DNA from 4 places in the Fictibacillus iocasae genome. Region 2 is predicted to be linked to each of the others. Evidence: riboswitches for the same ligand, from Rfam matches in the RefSeq annotation. Region 2 holds a riboswitch; each other region holds the start of a gene.
What was found. A riboswitch is a leader RNA that binds a small molecule or an ion and turns the genes downstream of it on or off. The one in region 2 is predicted to bind thiamine pyrophosphate.
Positions count from the first base shown of each region.

Region 1 (4,693 bases), on a different contig from region 2:
GGTCACCTCTTTCCACAAATTGCTCGCTGCCGTATAAGGGCTGCAGGAACCGGAGATCGCTGATATGACGCCCACTCCATCCGCACCCGCAGCGATCACTTTCTTGGCGTTCTCAGCACGAATCCCGCCAACTCCAACAATCGGAACAGAAGTAAACCGTTTTCTGATTTGCTCTACTACACCTGTCCCCAAAACACTTTTGGCATCTCTTTTTGAAGACGTTGGATAGATAGGTCCGATGCCTAAATAATCCGCACCAGCTTTCACGGCGGTGACAGCTTCGTTCAGCGAGTGAACGGATACACCTAGAATTTTTTCATTTCCGATTAAGCTCCTAATTTCCGCTATATCCCCATCGTCTTGTCCGATGTGCAAACCATCTGCTCCGCAAGCTACCATTAGCTCTGCATCATCATTGATGATCAACGGAACAGAATAGGCACGACAAAGCACTTTCAGTCTCATCGCACATTGAAGCTTTTCCTGATCTCCCAGTGCCGTGTCCCCCTTTTCACGGAATTGAAATAATGTTGCGCCCCCTCTTAGAGCGCCGCTGACAACTTGTTCGATGGATTGATTATTATGACAGTTTTCCGCTCCGGCAATGAAATACAGCTGCAGATAGTTTGACAGTTTCATATCACTCTCTCCATGACGCACTCATCATAACGCTTCTCCAGATCGTTTCCGTTTAACAGGCAAAGTTCATCCAGCAATCGGACAGCAAACGTACCGGACCCCTCACTGGTTTGTGCCGCTTTTTCGGCACACATGCCGAGCATCAGCATGGCACGTGCTGCCTTTTGAACAGGACATAGTTTAGCGGTAAGAGAGTTGGCAAGAAAAAGGGCGGTGAGTGAGGAAGCGAAACACCCTGTTCCTGTCATTTTAGCCATCAATTCATGACCTGATTTTATGATGATGGTTTTTTTGCCATTTGAAATGATGTCCTTCACACCAGTCATAACAATCAAGCAGCCCGTTTGCTGAGCGGCCTTTTCCGCAACATTTGTTAAGTGGCGAACATTCATTTCGCCATCCACACCACGGCCCTTCCATTCCTTTTCTGCGAGAAAGTGGATTTCAGCAGCGTTTCCACAAAGAGTCCTCATCGCACCTTCACTTGCGGAGAGAAGATCGTTCAGCGTATTTTGGCGCAGCTTGGTCATTCCAACAGCGACCGGATCAATGACAATTGGCACACCTTTTTGGACAGCGAGCATTAATGCTTCCGTCATTGATCTTGCTGCAGAAGGGGTTAGTGTTCCTATGTTGATGACGAGGGACTGGGCAGCCGCAACCGCTTCAGCGACTTCTTCCTCCGCATGCACCATCATCGGGCTTCCGCCTGCTGCTAGGACACCGTTAGCAAGCAACATCATCGTCACGTTATTTGTTATGTGATGGATAAGCGGCTTCTTCGTCCTAATTTCATCAAGCACGCTATTATCTTGATTCATGAGACAGCCTCCTGTACGCCCAATGATTGGTCGGTCCATGGCCGCTTCCGGCTTCAATTCCGTATTCGATAGCTGCCTGAATAAACTGTTTTGCCGTTAAGAGGGCTTCTTTCGGGGTTTTTCCGATAGCAAGCTCAGCTGTAACACAGGCTGAGAATGTACAGCCTGTCCCGTGCGTGTTTTTCGTTGCCACTCTTCTTCCTTTAAGTTCATAAAACTCACTCCCGTTATAGACAAGGTCATTGGACATATCATCATTCTCATCATGCCCGCCTTTCATCACAACAATTTCAGCACCCATCTCCCAAAGCATCACTGCTGCCTGTCTCCGGTCCTCAGGAGATGTAACAGTGTTCCCTATCAGCACCTCTGCTTCCATCCGGTTCGGTGTCACTATTTTAGCAAGAGGAAGCAGGTGCTCTTTCATCGCTTGAATGGCGTTATTCTCCAATAAAACAGTGCCGTCTTTGGCTACCATGACAGGATCGACCACTACATTGATCCAGCCGAATTCTTGAACAGCTGTTGCTGCAGCTTCAATGATCTCTTTGCTGAACAGCATGCCTGTCTTCACTGCGCCAGGCTGCAAATCATGCCCAATGGCATCTAGCTGTGCCTCTATCCCTTCAAGGGGAACCGGATAAACTCCATGAACACCTAACGTATTTTGAGCCGTAACTGCCGTAATCACACTCATGCCATACACGCTCAGCTCTTGAAATGTTTTTAAATCGCTTTGAATTCCGGCACCACCGCCGCTGTCAGACCCAGCAATCGTTAATGCTTTGTTCACTTTTAACCGCATTTTTCTGCCTCCTTTTTCGTACACTGCCTAAGCCAAAGTAGACCTTGCCTTTGTTCACTAACTTTTTGACTGCGTCAATTTCCTTCACTGTGAAAAAGTTATCCTTCCCTAGAGTACAAAAAAAGCCACCCGCTAAGATTGCAGCGGGTGGCCCAGAAATGCAGAAATAAGCATAAAAATAACGGTCCACACCGCTTCCCTACGCCAGCATGATCTGGATCAGGTTCAAAGGGTCAAGAAATCACATTTCTTTCTCAGCTTTTTACGAAAAGCTCCCCTAGCGGAATTGTATTCTTCTGTCAGTCATATCGTACAATCCATCCATCAGGCTGTCAACAAAAGAAAGGGCTATGATGAATAGCTGCTCATGTGCATCACGGTGTTTAACACGCCCAAAAATGGGGGAAGTATGGAGTAACAACATAAGTCCTTCATTCATAACCATTCACATCGAACAAGCACAAAGCAACCATTAGCTGAATAATAATACAGAAAATAATATCCAAAAGGTGGTGAAAACATCCGCACATTATACCATTTTAGAAAATTTATCTGAATTTTCTAATAAAATGGTTGTCAGGTGCAACTTTGGTCAGTATACTAGTAGAAACCTATTTCACAGACACAAGAGAAGCTGGATAGGAGAAAAATTCAAGGAGGGAAAGAGCATGAAAGACAATACGTCCTTTAACCATCAGAACAAGAATGAACTGGTCAAGTATAAGCTGCAAAAGAAAGCTGATCCATTCGCGTTCAGCCTAATTGCTCAAATGGTCCTTGATGAATCACTTCACGGTTATTACAAATCCTATTACGAGAAACGAATTGACGAAGCTTTAGAGAAACGTGACCGCGATCTGTTCATGAAGCTGACTGCAGAATATAAGAAGTTTCTAGGCTGAATATAGCCGGCACCCCTGATTTTGCCTTCTGGCCAATCATGGGTGTTGTTTTGTGCGCAGAAATCTTTCCCTCCTCTGCCCGCCCATCCCCCCTCAAATAGGTTGAATACTTCATACGAACTTGAAAAAAACCCGAGATATGCTAGTATAGGTGAGAGTTTAGTTAGTTACCTGTTTTACTGGAGGATACAATGCAAAAATTAGGAAGAAACGATGTATGTTTTTGCGGCAGCGGAAAAAAGTTTAAAAAATGCTGTCTGCACGCGGAAGAAATTGTCCTGGAGATGAAAGGTCATCACGAAGGGCTTATTAAATATGCCTTGGACCATTATCAGCCTGTACTCGCTGAAAGGACGACGAAATTTGTAGCGCAATACCCCGTTGAGAAAGAACATGAACAAACCTTTGCCAATATTTCTGTATGCTGGGATGTCTTTTGTACACCTCTTCAGGACGGCAAGACGATTACAGAGCTTTATTTCGAACAAAAGCTGCCATCCATGAGCCCGGAGACGGCTGATATTGCAAAAAGCTGGAGTCATGCTGCACCATCCTTGTATACGATTGAAGGATACGAAACAGATGCCCACCTTCTTGTTAAAGATGCATTTACAGAAAAAGGATTCACCGTACATATCAGTTCACCTCAAAAGCCATCTCAAGGTGCGCTCTTGCTAGGTACACTTGTGAATAACGGATCAACCTTTGAATTTTATATCGGTTATGTAGAGATTCCGGAAAATGAACTGCCGATGCTAAAAGAGAAAATTCTTACTCTTACTGGCCAAGGTGATGTGACAGATACATTCCGCTACAAGTTTCCAGCGGTTCTCCAAATCGCCTTAGGTGATAATGCAGAAAAAAGTGAATCCAACTTGGTTACCGCAGAAGACTCGTTATCTCCTGTTCTCCTGCTTGTTAAACAGTATGCGGAACCGGATGTATACAAGCATGCGGCTCGCCTTTGGACACAATTCATGCATGAAGCTAATCCCATCATCCGAAAGGAAGAAGTCTTTTCAGCAGCGTTAGACTACTACATTACGAAAGACATTCTCGGTATATCAGCCACCCAAGCGGCTGTCGCTAAGAAATACAGTGTATCACCAGGTAGCCTTTCCTCACGCTACCGTGAAATGAAAAGCGTTTTGTCTGCCGTTACGGCATAAAGAAAAGCCAGCTATGAATGAACATTCTATAGCTGGCTTTCTTTCATATTTAAAAGGCATTATTTTTTTTGCAAAGTCCAAGGAGGCTTGGCGCCAGCCAGTTTTCTCTATGCTTTCTTGTTTATATACAGATACAATGGCATGCCGGCTGCCGTAACGAGGATGGCTGTCAGACTATCAAAAGGATTATCAAGAATAGTTGCAGCAACAATATACCCAGAACCGATGATCGCAAAGATAGGAACGATAGGATATAGCGGCACACTGTATGGCCTTTTTGCACCTTTATTGCGTCTGCGCAGCAAGAAAACAGCATAGAACGCAAAAATATAGAAAATATAGACCGCAAATATCGCC
Region 1 is NZ_JBHTCP010000050.1:49,815-54,507, forward strand. Features, by position in the region: gene thiE (thiamine phosphate synthase) at 1-639, opposite strand, end outside; gene thiM (hydroxyethylthiazole kinase) at 636-1,460, opposite strand; gene thiD (bifunctional hydroxymethylpyrimidine kinase/phosphomethylpyrimidine kinase) at 1,447-2,265, opposite strand; TPP riboswitch at 2,445-2,554, opposite strand; gene ACFQPF_RS15965 (IDEAL domain-containing protein) at 2,934-3,167, shown strand; gene ACFQPF_RS15970 (YecA family protein) at 3,359-4,336, shown strand; gene ACFQPF_RS15975 (APC family permease) at 4,444-4,693, opposite strand, start outside.
Region 1: it holds a riboswitch for thiamine pyrophosphate, as region 2 does, so the genes downstream of both, thiD (bifunctional hydroxymethylpyrimidine kinase/phosphomethylpyrimidine kinase) here and thiT (energy-coupled thiamine transporter ThiT) in region 2, are expected to answer to the same signal.

Region 2 (4,693 bases):
AAGTTAGTATTTAACATACGACTGAATTGATTCATAGCTTTTTGCTGTAACGAAGGAGGTACATCAACATGGCACGTAAATGTTTCATTACTGGAAAAGCACCGAAGACAGGAAATAAACGCTCTCACGCGATGAACAAAGCGAAGAAAAGCTGGGGCGTAAACGTTCAGAAGGTCCGCATCCTTGTGGATGGCAAGCCTAAGCGAGTTTACGTATCTGCCCGCGCACTTAAGTCCGGGAAGGTAGAGCGCGTTTAATAAAAAGCATCGGCACACGTGCCGATGCTTTTTTATTTTGGTTTCTGCTTTATCAAAGATGTTTTTATGAATTAAGAGATGAAAGTTGATTTCCATTCCAGGTGCATGCTTTCCGCGGGGTGATGCCGAAAAGCAAAAAAAGGCTCGTTCAGCCTAGGGCAAGCAAATGAGAAAGGGACCTAAAGAATCGGTTTGTGACTTATTGGGCACTGGCTCATTTGACCTCGAGGAGCTAGCCATTTCTGCTGGACAAACCGAAATGCGGAGGCGGCTCGTTCAGTCCCGACCAGCAGAAGGTGAAGGGGCAAGTAAGGCGCTTTTTGCCTTACTGGACCATTCATCCTTCTGACTCGAGGGACTAGCCGCCGTAGCTGGACAAACCGAAATGCGGAGGCGGCTCGTTCAGTCCCGACCAGCAGAAGGTGAAGGGGCAAGGAAGGCGCTCTTTGCCTTACTGGACCATTCATCCTTCTGACTCGAGGGACTAGCCGCCGTAGCTGGACAAGGTGAGCCCCAACGCTCTCCAAGCGCCATTGAAGGGTCTCACCTTCTCACTCCCACACGCAGGATAAGGAAAGCTACGCAGCAAAACATCAGATGCTAGAAAATGTGATTTTCATTTTCGAGGAGTCGGCACCTGAGACGAAGATCAACTTTATCAATTGTCGTATTCAAAGATGTACAATAAATAACAATTCTGCGATGTTAAGAAATTCTCCTGTGTCTTCTTATGGAACAAATCCATTCGGCTCTTCAAATTTATTAGAATACGTTGTTTAAGTAAGCTTCTCAAAAAAAAGAAAAAAAAACGTAAAAAAACGCCTGCAGCGGCGTTTTTTTACGTTTACCCTTTTTTCATGGAACCGAGTATGGCTCTGACGAATCCCCCTAAAAACTTAGGCAATTTAATCGTGTAGAACTTCATCTTACCCCTCCTCCAGGCCCGCTAAAGTATAATGGAAGTCACCCATAATTACTATATTCCCCGTTAATAATAAGTTGCGGGGCCTGTAAACCCGTGATTCCGGGTTAATCACGGCTCTTTACCATCAATAATATGCCTGATGTAAAGGAATAAGTACCACTTTTATCGGCTAGCTCGTTTGAAATGCAAAGCGACGATCCTATGTGAAGATCTGCCATTTCCAGAGGATATTTAAATCCTTTGAGGGTGATCCCCTTCACTTCAGAAGAGAACGCCAGGAAGGAAATATAGTTAGCTTCGCCTAATTCGGAGGTGGTTATTTCGTAAGTTCCAGGCAGAAACAGCTCCATTTCATTCTGAACGTCTTTCATGACGGTTTTCACTCCGTTCTTGAGTCCTTTAAGCATGAGCTGAATGTTAACAAGGGCATGATCGAGCCGCCCTCCCGTCGCGCCGATCAACTCGATGGATGAAGGGCGCTGGCTGACAGCCCAATCTAGCGCAAGCTCCAAATCGGTTGCGTTCTTTTCTTTTTCATATTCCACCATCATCATGTCAGCTTGCTGAATCTTGCGTTTTTCTTCTTCTGTAACCGAATCAAAATCGCCGAAAGCATAATGAGGAATAATTCCTGTTTCAAGAAGATGATAGACCCCTCTGTCAGCGCCAACATATACAGCTTTTTCGGAATGGTCAATTTCCGGCCAATAGTGAGGCGGCCCTCCAGCTGCAATGATAATCTTACGCGGCATGTTCTGCTTTTGAGCGGCCGGTATGAATCAACCGAGGAGATGAACTCGTAATGAACAAGGCTGCCGCGGACGTGATCAAGAATATGGGCAGCATATACGATCCGTTATATAACACCGAGTAAAGCCACGGGTTCATCCCTTCTGGTGCATAACTTGCGAAAAACACGGCTCCCGACAATACATGTGAAGCAAAACGAACCGTACACCCGAGAAAAATTCCGGTGACCAAGTACAGCGAGCGCTTTGATGCCTTTTCTTTGGCTGGTAGCGCAAACATTCCTGCAAGCCCTGCTGCCATAAAAGCGATCGGATAATCCAGTACGATAGACAATGGATGAACGGCTGAAAAGTTGAACATCAGCTGAAGCAGACCGACAGCCAAACCTGTAATCAATCCTCCCGCAAGACCTCTTCTGAATGCCATAAAAAAGATCGGCACCATCTCGAGGCTGACAGAGCCTCCGTTCGGCCAGAAGCCATTGAATTTCACAAAACCTAAAATGACGGCGAGCGCACTCATGATTGCCGCTTCAGTCAGCAGCCCTAACGTTTTTCTTTCCATATCTTTCTCTCCTTTCAGTATGCTGGAGAAAAAATAAAAAGCAGCCATCATGTGAAAGAAGGCTGCTTTGCAAACGACAAAGTCAAGTTCTCCACATTCCTACGCAGGCATGATCCTGCTTCAGGTTCAAAGGGTCGGGAGCATACTCCCCTCTCAGCCTTTTTGAAAGACTCCCCCTGTGGCACTGATTATTTTTTCCTGCTTATATTATACACCACGGATGGACGAGATTGCATCCTTTAAGTCGTTTTTCCCATACACGGCTGATCCTGCCACAAGCACATTCGCACCGGCTTCACGGCAAAGTACTGCCGTTTCAGCATTTACGCCGCCGTCTACCTCAATCTCAACATCCAGACCGAGATCGTCGGCCATCTTGCGAATTTGAGAAATTTTCTGCAGCATGCCGGGAATGAACGCCTGGCCTCCAAAACCTGGATTCACCGTCATAACCAGCACCAAATCGACCTCCTCGATGACATGTCGTATGCTTTCTGCAGGTGTTGCCGGGTTCAGTACAACACCCGCTTTAACACCATGTTCTTTTATATATGAAATCGTTCTGTGCAGATGAGGACAAGCCTCAACATGAACTGATATGATGTCTGCACCCGCATGCGCGAACTCTTGAATGTATTGGTCTGGATTCGAGATCATAAGGTGGACATCAAGAGGAAGCGATGTCGCTGGCCGGATCGCCTTAACAGCCAGTGGACCGAACGTGATGTTCGGCACAAAATGCCCGTCCATCACGTCAACGTGAATATAATCCGCACCAGCCTTTTCTGCTGCAGCAACATCATCTGCTAAAGCAGCAAAATTGGCTGAAAGGATGGATGGCGCAACTTTAACCATGGTTAATATCTCCTTTTTTGTTCTTTAATTTCCTGCAGAAAGCTGACATAGTTATCGTAACGGCCTTTATGGATCTCGCCGTCATCAACAGCAGTTTTGACCGCGCATTTTGGCTCTGATGTATGGGTGCACCCTCTAAACTTGCAGCCATCTAGACGGCTCTCCATTTCTGGAAATAAGCGGGATAGGTCTTCTGTGCTGATGTCCGTAAAATCGAGTGAGCTGAAGCCTGGTGTGTCCGCCACAAGCCCTTCTCCAAAAGGGATCAGCTCTACATGGCGAGTCGTATGCTTTCCTCGGCCAAGATGAGTGGAGATCGCATTTGTTTCCAGGTTCAATTCAGGATTGATCAGGTTCAGCAGTGATGATTTTCCTACTCCCGACTGTCCGGCAAACACTGTCACCTTATCTTTAAAAAGCTCATGAAAATGAGGCAGGTCTGCGGCAGCCTTCGTTGATGTTGGAATCACTTCATACCCGATATCACGGTACATAGACATGTATTCTTCAATACTTTCTTTTTCTTCATCGCTAACAAGGTCCATTTTTGATACGACGATAACAGGATGAATATGGTTTTGTTCGATATGAACCAAAAACCGGTCAAGCAGCACAGGCGCAAACGCTGGTTCCACGGCTGAGAAGACAAGCAAGGCTTGATCAATGTTAGCGACAGGAGGCCGGACTAACTCGTTTTTCCTCTCAGAAACATCAAGAATATAGCCGTCTGTCACGTTAGAGGATTCAAATTCCACCCAATCGCCGACTAAAGGTGATATCTTTCTTTTTCTAAAGTTGCCTCTGCCCCTGCATTGAAAGATGCCCTCCTCGTGGCTGACATAATAAAATCCGGCTAACGCTTTGATAATTCTTCCTTCAGGCATGATCAATCACCTTGATCCTCTCTGTCTTCCTCCAAATCATCATAACCATATGTTTTAGTCGTTTCCTCCTTGCCGTTAATATAAAGAGTGTACGAGGCGGTACCGTCCTTGGCTACGGTTAGCGGAATAACATATTCCTTCGTTCCCGTAATCGGTTCTTCAACGAATACTTTATTGCTTGCCTTTTGATCGCTGTAAACGATCTTAACCATAGCCGGTTCTTTTTTATTTTTCTTTGGAAGCTTTACCGTTAGCTTCGCATTAAACTGTTTCGCCTCCGGCTCTTCTTCTTGAGGGGCCGGTTCCTGCTGCTTGTCAGGGTCTGGACCTTTCGAAAGTGTTACCGTAATGGTGTCACCCTTTTCAAGCTCCGTATACGGTCCAGGCTCTTGAGTTATGACACGGCCTTTTTCGACCGTCTCTGAAAATTCGTCCTTATACAGCGTTTTTAGACCGGA
Region 2 is NZ_JBHTCP010000016.1:125,965-130,657, reverse strand. Features, by position in the region: gene rpmB (50S ribosomal protein L28) at 69-257, shown strand; gene spoVM (stage V sporulation protein SpoVM) at 1,102-1,182, opposite strand; gene ACFQPF_RS10570 (thiamine diphosphokinase) at 1,287-1,934, opposite strand; gene thiT (energy-coupled thiamine transporter ThiT) at 1,924-2,496, opposite strand; TPP riboswitch at 2,576-2,683, opposite strand; gene rpe (ribulose-phosphate 3-epimerase) at 2,704-3,351, opposite strand; gene rsgA (ribosome small subunit-dependent GTPase A) at 3,354-4,235, opposite strand; gene pknB (Stk1 family PASTA domain-containing Ser/Thr kinase) at 4,238-4,693, opposite strand, start outside.

Region 3 (4,693 bases), on a different contig from region 2:
TTTTAGCAACAAAAGAATAATCATTCATATCAATAAATAGTCGCTCTGGATTAAAGTCGTTAGCCGTAATATTCAGTCCGCCAGCTTCGTTGATTTCTTTATTTTTATGAATATCAGGCACCACGACGATCTCGCCATTTTTTTGCGGCGCGATGACAGAAGGGTTGTCCACTTTCACTAACATGCCTTCTAAGCTTTCGTAAAAATCAATGCCGTCTTGCTGCGGATCGAAAAGACCAAAGTTATCATTGTCGATGATTTCAGTCGGCTGCTGACGTCCGCCTTCGCCGATTGTTACCGCTTCAGGAAGAGCATTGCCTGAAGAATTAAGTTTAATAAGTGTATTTGTTGCGTTGATTTCTGTAACAGCAAGATCTGTTTTCATTTTGTCGCTGTAACCTTCAAGTACCCATTCTTTTACTTGACCGGCCACTGTGACGATGTCACCTTTTGCTACGCCGTGACCTTTCTTATATACAAGAATTCCTTCAGAAGTTTTTTCATTTTCATCTGGTTGTGTGTCTTGAAGATAGAAATTGTCAGCATCTGCGACATATGTCACGATACCTGTTACTCCTTCTACATACTTTTTGTCCACTGGTGAATTATGACTTTCACCTTGAATGTCATGGATGCGAAGTCCTGAAATAGCAACATTATAAACAAACTCTGATACTCTACTGTCTTTCATTTTATCTTTTATTGCGATTGCCTTAATTGTTGTATCTTCGTTAATTGTAATAGGATCGGAATACATTTTGCTCTCTTTCGTCGGTACTGTCCCATCAAGTGTGTAATAAATTGCAGCACCTTCAGTTTTCGTTTCAAGTGTTACAGTTGTTCCTTTAGAAATAACACCTTGAGGAATTGAAGCGGTTACAACTTCAGCTTGAGGTTCTGCTGGGATCCCAGATACAAATGAGAATGATTTTGCATTTTTGTGACCTGGAACACCAAAATAAACAAGTAAATCTCCTGTTATTTGAATTTTTTTCTTTAAATTCTCAGAATGTGCTTTGAGATTTAAGGCTTCTCTTACCGCTCCACCTGGTAACTGGACTGCAAGGATTTTAGTTTTATCTGTTTCATTTGGTGAATCAGCTAAAGCAAGGTTTGTATCTTGAGTAAAGGGACCTTCAAACTGATATGAAATGGACGATCCGGTTCCACCTTTAACTGTTCCAACAATATAACCCTCAACAGTAGCAGTTCCTGTATTGTTCGCAATCGCCTCAGTAACTTTAAGAACACCTTCTGCATTCGCTTTCTGCTGTGAGATTGGTGCGAACAAGCTGATTACCATCGTTACGATGAGAACCAGTTTAGATAAATGACGAAAATGGTTTAACGCCACATTTACCACTCCTATACTTTTAATGTAAAACAAGTCAATTTAACTAGAATATAACACATATCGACACGTATTATTGTTCGGTTTTTGTTAAAATACTTCCAAAGACTTACATAAAATTTACATTAATAGTATCAAAAACCTAACATTCAATCTTAAAATAGGATAAAAGACCTCTAAAACATATTAATCAGATGAATGAATAAACGGGTGGGATTTATCTAAAGTGAACTCAATAAAGAGTGCTCCTATAATGGAACACTCTTCTCTTATCCCTATTAAGCTTTAATCGTTTTAGACGATACGTTTTTTAACGCTTCACGCTTTGATAGTGGTGAAAGAGCCAGCTGCGTTGTCACGTTCAAGACCCATTCTGGATCGGACTTGGCATATTCACGCAATGCCCATCCGATCGCTTTGTTAATGAAAAACTCTTTTGAACCTAGGTTCTCTTCAACAATATCCTTTAACAGCTCTACATTAGTATCACCTTTGTATTTGAGCTGATACAAAATCATTGTGCGCCTCAGCCAAAAGTTGTCCGATTGCCTCCAGTTCATACCGACTGTCTCTAACAGGTGTGGATAAAGACGGAACAGCTTGCCCGCATGGTTTGCGGCAATGTGGTCAATCGTGTCCCACCACGATTTGTTCACAATCATGTATTCTAGCAACTCGTAATCTTTTTCTTCCAGCTTTTTTAAGAAGCCATCCACCAGTCCCAGAGCGGCATAATGCAGCTCTCGCTCCGGCATCCGCCATAGCTCTTTAACGGCTTCTTGCAGCTGTTCTTTCTCCGGATATCCGTGTTTCTTAACGAACTGTTTAAATACATCCTTCCTGACAGGCGACTTCATGCCGACGAAAGGAAACTGATTTCGCATATAAGCTTCCATAGGCGCTGCGTTTTCTTCGTCTTTATGCTTATAAAATTCGTCTCTTAATTTCTTTGTATAATCAAGCATTGTGCCACTTCACTCCTTCTCACCTTACTATTCTATGCTTTTGTTAAAATGCCTTTTAGTAATTCGTGAGGTGAGACCCGCAAATTTTAGACCCGTAAAATCTGCTGAACGACCCGATTATCCTGATTTTGACCTGAATACCTCCACTATCGACCCGAATACTGTTATTAAAAGAAGATCAACCAGTAAAAAGTAGTACCGTACCCCGGCTGGTGTGCTATAATGAACGCGTTATCAAAAAAAATGAATAGCAAGGCATGTGGGGGGACCGGTGTTGCCGGTTGAGATTTCGCTCGTAGAAGCGTTGACCCTTTGAACCTGATCTGGTTGATACCAGCGGAGGGAACATACGAAAACTAGTAAACTTACGATATAACCGTATGCACCCGAGGTATCAACTCTGGGTGCTTTTTTTGTTGTCTTGTAAATTGAAGGGGGAAACAACATGAAGAAATGGCTCGCTGCTTTAAGCGTCGTCGTTTTGCTCGCCGGCTGCGGCACATCGTCTGACGGCGAGAAAACAGCTGACAAACTGAAAAAAGTGAAGGTTGTCTTAGATTGGACGCCAAACACGAACCACACAGGCCTTTATGTGGCAAAGGAAAAAGGCTATTTTAAAGAACAAGGACTTGATGTCGACATTATCATGCCTGGTGATGCCGGGGCCGATCAGCTTGTTGCGTCCGGAAAAGCTGATTTTGGCGTGAGCTATCAGGAGGGAATCACACAGGCTCGTATTCAGGACGTTCCGATTGTCTCAATAGCAGCGGTTATTCAGCATAACACGTCCGGCTTCGCCTCGCCTGTTGCCAAGAACATCTCGTCACCAAAAGATTATGAAGGAAAAACATACGGCGGCTGGGGCTCTCCGGTAGAGAAACAGATACTCTCTTCGCTAATGGATAAAGAAAACGCTGATGTAGAGAAGCTGAAAATCGTAAACATGGGAGACAGCGATTTCTTCACGGCTGTGAAGCGTGACATTGACTTCGCGTGGATTTTTTACGGCTGGACTGGAATTGAAGCCGAGCTTCGCGGTGAAAAGCTGAACATGCAGTACCTCACCGACTACAGCAAAAAGCTAGACTATTACACACCTGTGCTCGCGACCAATGAAAAGATGATCGCGAAAGATCCGGAAACCGTAAAAGCATTTTTGAAAGGTGCGGCAAAAGGGTATGAGTTTGCGATTGAGAAGCCTGATGCAGCAGCTGACATTTTAATAAAAGAAGTGCCAGACCTTAATTCGAAGCTGGTGAAAAAATCTCAGCAGTGGCTTTCTCCGAAATACAAGGATGATGCCGACCGTTGGGGCGAGCAGAAGCTGTCTGTCTGGAAAAACTACAGCGACTGGATGTACGACCATAAGCTGTTAGAAAAGAAGCTGGATGCGAAAAAAGCGTTCACGAACGACTATTTGCCGGAATAAGGAGGACACTTGTGATGAGCAATTCATTAGTCAGCATTCAGATCATCCCGAAAACAAAGAATGGCGAAAATGTCATCCCTTATGTGGATGAAGCAATCAAAATCATTGATGAAAGCGGCGTGAAATATGAGGTTCATCCGCTTGAAACGACAATGGAAGGCGACCTGACAGAGCTTTTTGCGGTCATTCAGAAAATGAACGAGCGCATGATTGAGATCGGTAGCCCGAACGTTATCTCACAGATCAAGGTGCTGTATCAGCCAGAAGGCATCACGATGGATGTGCTTACGGAGAAGTACCGATGAAAAAAAGATGGAGCGCACTTTGGCTCCTCTTTTTCATTCTGATAGTATGGGATGCTGTTGGCCGCTGGACTCAGGTGCCTGCGTGGCTCCTGCCCTCTCCGCTCAAAATTTTCTCAGCTGGACTGGAAGATTGGAGCAGATTTTATGTACACGTGCTGTCCACAGCCTCACTGTCATTTGTCGGATTTCTGACAGGTACGACGGCAGGACTTCTCGCTGCCATCCTGCTTCACCGTGTTCCCGCCTTAAGGCAGCCGCTTTATCCTTTCATCATCTTATCGCAGAACGTGCCCGTCATTGTGCTCGCCCCCCTGCTGGTCATATGGTTCGGATTCGGACTGCTGCCTAAGATTATCGTTATCACACTTGTATGCTTTTTTCCCGTAACCATTGCAGCACTAGACGGATTCAAGCAGACAGATAGAGAACTGGTGCACTATTTTACGATGTGTGGTGCGTCCAAAAGCCAGATGTTTTGGAAGCTGGAAATGCCGCATTCCCTGCCTTCCATTTTCTCCGGATTAAAGATCGCGGCAACCTACAGTGTGATGGGTGCCGTGATTTCAGAATGGCTAGGCTCAGAGCGAGGAATCGGTGTGTACATGACACTCGCTTCCTCATCGTTCCGTACCGACCGCGTCTT
Region 3 is NZ_JBHTCP010000002.1:238,012-242,704, reverse strand. Features, by position in the region: gene ACFQPF_RS01135 (DUF6359 domain-containing protein) at 1-1,354, opposite strand, end outside; gene ACFQPF_RS01130 (DNA alkylation repair protein) at 1,630-2,316, opposite strand; TPP riboswitch at 2,568-2,678, shown strand; gene ACFQPF_RS01125 (ABC transporter substrate-binding protein) at 2,762-3,745, shown strand; gene ACFQPF_RS01120 (MTH1187 family thiamine-binding protein) at 3,760-4,050, shown strand; gene ACFQPF_RS01115 (ABC transporter permease) at 4,047-4,693, shown strand, end outside.
Region 3: it holds a riboswitch for thiamine pyrophosphate, as region 2 does, so the genes downstream of both, ACFQPF_RS01125 (ABC transporter substrate-binding protein) here and thiT (energy-coupled thiamine transporter ThiT) in region 2, are expected to answer to the same signal.

Region 4 (4,693 bases), on a different contig from region 2:
AGAGAATCGGCTGCTTTTTTCGCAAGATACAGGCCCATTCCTGTAGCCGCCTGATCGTGGTGATTAGAGGTCGTCGTGAACCCTTTATCAAAAATGCGCGGCAAATCCTTTACAGCCATACCGCGGCCGTTGTCTTTCACCGTCAGGAATAGCCGTTCATCTTTTACCGCACTCGTTACGATGATATCGCTATTTTCACTGTATTTAACCGCATTCGTCAGCAGCTGCCGGATGATGAATGATAGCCATTTTCCATCTGTCAGCACCTCTTGCTCCTGCAGATCAACTTCAACCCCGATTTTCTTTTGCATACACCATGAACGAAGGGTTTTCAGTTCGGCGGAAAGGACCGTTGCTACGTCTATCTTTTCAATGTATAGATCGTTTTGGATAAAAGGAATCCGTTTTTGGTGAAGCTGCTGATCGAGCAGGAGATGGATGCGCAGCCATTCGTAGGTGAGCTGCGACTTTGTCTGTTGATCCTCCACGCGGTCGAGTATGAGGTGCATGGCGGTGAGCGGTGTCTTAACTTCATGAATCCATGACAGCATCTCATCCTTTTCTGTCTGCATCAGCATTCGGTTCTCGTCAGACAAGCGCTTCAGCCGTTCGGTCTGCAAGGTGATCGCCTCGCTTGTTATTTGCTGCAGCGGACTGACTGGTTCCGCGATATCCGACAAATCCAAGTCATGATCCCACTGTTGCAGGCTTCGGTAAAAGCGTGTTTCTCTTTTAAAACGCAGTGCCAGAAACCCGGCAAACAGGATAACTCCTAAAAAAATCATATAAACGACGGGCATGAGCGGAATGGTTTTGTCAATAAAGGCAATGAACAGCATCAGCAGCTGCGAAAGCAGAAAGAATCCAATCCAGCTGCGCCTTTCTTTTAAAAACGCTGAAATCATTTTATTGTCCCTCTCCTGCGGCCATGTAACCTTGCCCTGTCTTAGTCTCGATATAGCGCCCGAGCTTCAGTTCATCCAGTTTTTTGCGCAGCCGGTTCACGTTCACGGTAAGCGTGTTGTCGCTCACAAAGCGTTCATCGTCCCATAGGCTTTTGATCAGCTCGTCGCGCGTCACGATTTTGTTTTTGTGTTGCAGCAGTTTTTTTAGGATAAACATCTCATTTTTCGTCAGTTCAATGACTTCTCCGTTTAAGGTGACCGTATTTTTGTCGCTGTCTATCGCTGCACCAAACCACGTTTTTAACGTGATGGCGTCGCTGCTGTAGTTATAGACACGCCGTAGGACAGCCTGGATTTTAGCGATGAGCACGTCAAAATGAAACGGCTTCTGTACAAAGTCATCCGCACCAAGCTGCATCGACATGACCATGTCAGTCGGATGGTCACGAGAGGATAAAAAGAGAATCGGCACGTTAGAATGAGAGCGGATCATCCGGCACCAGTGAAAGCCGTCAAACTTTGGCAGCTGAATATCAATGATCACAAGGTCTGGCTTGACGGTCGTGAATTCCTGCAGAACATTTCCAAAATCCTGAATTCCATGAACCGCGTAGGACCATTGCTGCAGCCTATCTTGTATTTCGGAGAAAAGTGTCGCATCATCTTCAATCAGCAATAATTTAAACATTGTTATGTTCGTTTCTTCGACAGAAATTCAATGCGGTTGTTAAACGGATCGCGAAAGCTGAACCGTGTGACATTCGGAATCGGCTTCTCATTGAACGTTTCCACGCCGTTTTCTTCTAAATAGGCGCGGACTGCCTCAACGTCTTCTACCTCAAACGCTGGATGGCTTTTCGTGTCATAGTTGTCGCGGTTCTCCACGCCTACATGTACCTCAATCTCTCCTGCCTGAAACCAAGCCCCGCCGTTTCCTTTTAACGACTCTGGCTTCTCTTTTTCCGGAAACCCGAGAATATCTGTGTAAAAAGCACGCGCCTCGTTTTCAGCACCTGCCGGAATGCAAAGCTGGATATGATCAAATCTTTTAATCTGGATTTTCATGCTTGGTAGCTCCTCTCATTGGTAGCTGGATAAGTTGCGGTCCGATTAGTCAGGGTCCTTAGTCGGGGTCCGGTACGCGCACCGTATAAAGTGCGGTGCAGCAACATTCATGCTATGTGCGTACCGGACCCTGGTCATTATGTGTCTGACTTTATTATTTCCTTGTGTTATACGCTTGTCAATTAATGGGTTCTGAACACATTTCAATTAACCTGATTGTTTTCTCGTTGTATTTTCCGCTGCTCTCGCCGGATGGGTGCTGTTTCAAGCAAACGTTGCTGCATCAGTGTTTCTGGAATAACGCCTGGTACGGGGCAAGGCTTGCCATCTTCGTCAACTGCGACCATTGTGAGAATTGATGTCGTCGTGAGCTTTTTTTCTTTTTTTAATAGATTTTCAGAGAATACTTCGACGTACACTTCCATCGACGTTCGTCCGGTCGACGCGACGAACGCTTGAAGGATGAGGATGTCTCCGACTTTCGCTGAACCGACAAAATTAACCGAGTCGATTGATGCGGTAACGACGACGGAGTTGCTGTGGCGCATCGCTGTGATAGCGGCAATTTCGTCGATAAACGACAGCACCTGGCCGCCAAAAATCGTATCAATATGGTTCGTATCGGGCGGTATGACGAGCCTCGTCTGGATGGTGTACGACTGGCTGGATGGGACGTTGTAGTTTGAGAGTGTCATGTTGGTTGTGCTCCTTTATGAGTTTATTTATGCTAAAAATGCGCGCCGTTTTAGCGATTTTCGGGGTCGTTCCGCGCCAAAACAGATAGGATGCGAGCGGGTTTGTTAATGTTTCGCGCCGTGCGGATTTGCCGGCGTATTTTTAACTAGTCAACCTCCTCTTCTCAACGGCTTTCGCGCCAACTTTTGGGTTTGCGCGCCACAACTAAAATTTGCGCGCGGTTGGGGCCAGCTTGCGCGCCGAATGAGACCTCTTTCACGCCGTTGTGCGGTTGCGCGCCATTCCACTCACCTTGCGAGCGGATTTCTATCAATTATTTCGATATGCGCGCCACACGTAACAGCTTGCGCGCCAATCGCCGCTCGCCCAAACTCCCCATTAAAAAAGCACCCGTTCCGCATGAAAGCAGAACGGGTGCACAAATAAGCGTTACGAATGAATAACGTTGCGCGGCACCTCCCTATCTTCCGTAGGTTTCTAGTGTCAGTCTTCATGGCAGGTTTCCTGGCTAAGATCATCGTGCTGCTCCTGGCCTTCCCATTCCTTTCAAAAAGTGAACAGTGGCAGTGGCGAAAAATTAGTAGAGAGCACTCTCTTTTACAGTGGCGGGACCGCGCCGGGATGAACCGGACTTCCCTATTAAGCTCTTTATATAAACTAGATAAAAAGAGCACCATAAAGCGATATATGGTTGTTCAATTTTAGTGTAGCATGCGAATGCCGGGGTACGGTACTTTTTCTTGAAAATGCTGGTATAGGTAGTGATTCAATTACATGGTACCGGACCCCCGACTAGTGGTCCCGACTAAACTTGCATACATGCCCCGTCTTTTGTATGATAAACATAATTTCATAGCTTTTCTGCTAGGGGTGCCTGTTAGCCAGGCTGAGATGAGAACGCGTCTGAAGTTCTTTGACCCTTTGAACCTGATCTGGATTATGCCAGCGGAGGGAAGCAGGGCGCAGCCGAAGCACGATACATTCACATGCTATCTGCTTCATTCTACGTATGCAGCCTACTTGCACATTCCCGCCGGGTTCTCTGATCTATAATCATCAGAGCCCGGCTTTTTATTTGGCGTAATACCGAATCACCACGAAAAATGAGGAGGAATTTTTTGATGAACAAGCATGACGTGAACGTACAGCTGCAATCGCCATTTCCAATGAGCCGGAAGGTGTATCACGAGGTCAATGGTATGCGGGTTCCAATGCGCGAGATCTCGCAGCATCCGACGTCCGACAGTCTCGGGCATGAGGAAAACGAACCGATCACCGTGTACGATACGAGCGGGCCGTATACAGATTTGAATTATCGTGCTGACATCACACGTGGATTGCCTGCACTACGCCATAGTTGGATTTTGGAACGCGGTGATGTGGAGGAATACGACGGGCGCACAACTATACCGGAAGATAATGGCTACAAACGTGATGATAGTGCGCCCACAAGAACGGCTGAGTTTCCGTCAAACGGCAGGCGTCCGCTCCGTGCGGCATCTGGCCGAAACGTGACTCAGATGCATTACGCCAGGCGCGGGATTATTACGCCTGAAATGACGTTTGTCGCGGTGCGCGAAGGAATGACGCCGGAGTTCGTGCGTGATGAGGTCGCGTCAGGGCGTGCCATCATCCCATGCAACGTCAACCATCCAGAGCTCGAGCCAATAATCATCGGCCGCCACTTTCATGTGAAAATCAATGCGAACATCGGCAACTCGGCCGTCACATCTTCTGTTGCGGATGAGGTTGAAAAGATGACATGGGCGACACGCTGGGGTGCGGATACGATCATGGACCTCTCGACAGGAAAGAACATACACACGACCCGCGAATGGATTCTCCGCAACTCGCCGGTTCCGGTCGGCACGGTGCCGATTTACCAGGCACTCGAAAAGGTGTCCGGCATCGCGGAAAATTTGACGTGGGACGTGTACCGCGACACGCTGATCGAGCAGGCGGAGCAGGGCGTGGACTATTTTACGATTCATGCCGGTGTGCTGCTGCGGTACATTCCGATGACCGCA
Region 4 is NZ_JBHTCP010000013.1:99,925-104,617, forward strand. Features, by position in the region: gene ACFQPF_RS07170 (sensor histidine kinase) at 1-905, opposite strand, end outside; gene ACFQPF_RS07175 (response regulator transcription factor) at 907-1,593, opposite strand; gene ACFQPF_RS07180 (VOC family protein) at 1,596-1,970, opposite strand; gene ACFQPF_RS07185 (acyl-CoA thioesterase) at 2,174-2,665, opposite strand; cobalamin riboswitch at 3,144-3,359, opposite strand; TPP riboswitch at 3,523-3,637, shown strand; gene thiC (phosphomethylpyrimidine synthase ThiC) at 3,788-4,693, shown strand, end outside.
Region 4: it holds a riboswitch for thiamine pyrophosphate, as region 2 does, so the genes downstream of both, thiC (phosphomethylpyrimidine synthase ThiC) here and thiT (energy-coupled thiamine transporter ThiT) in region 2, are expected to answer to the same signal.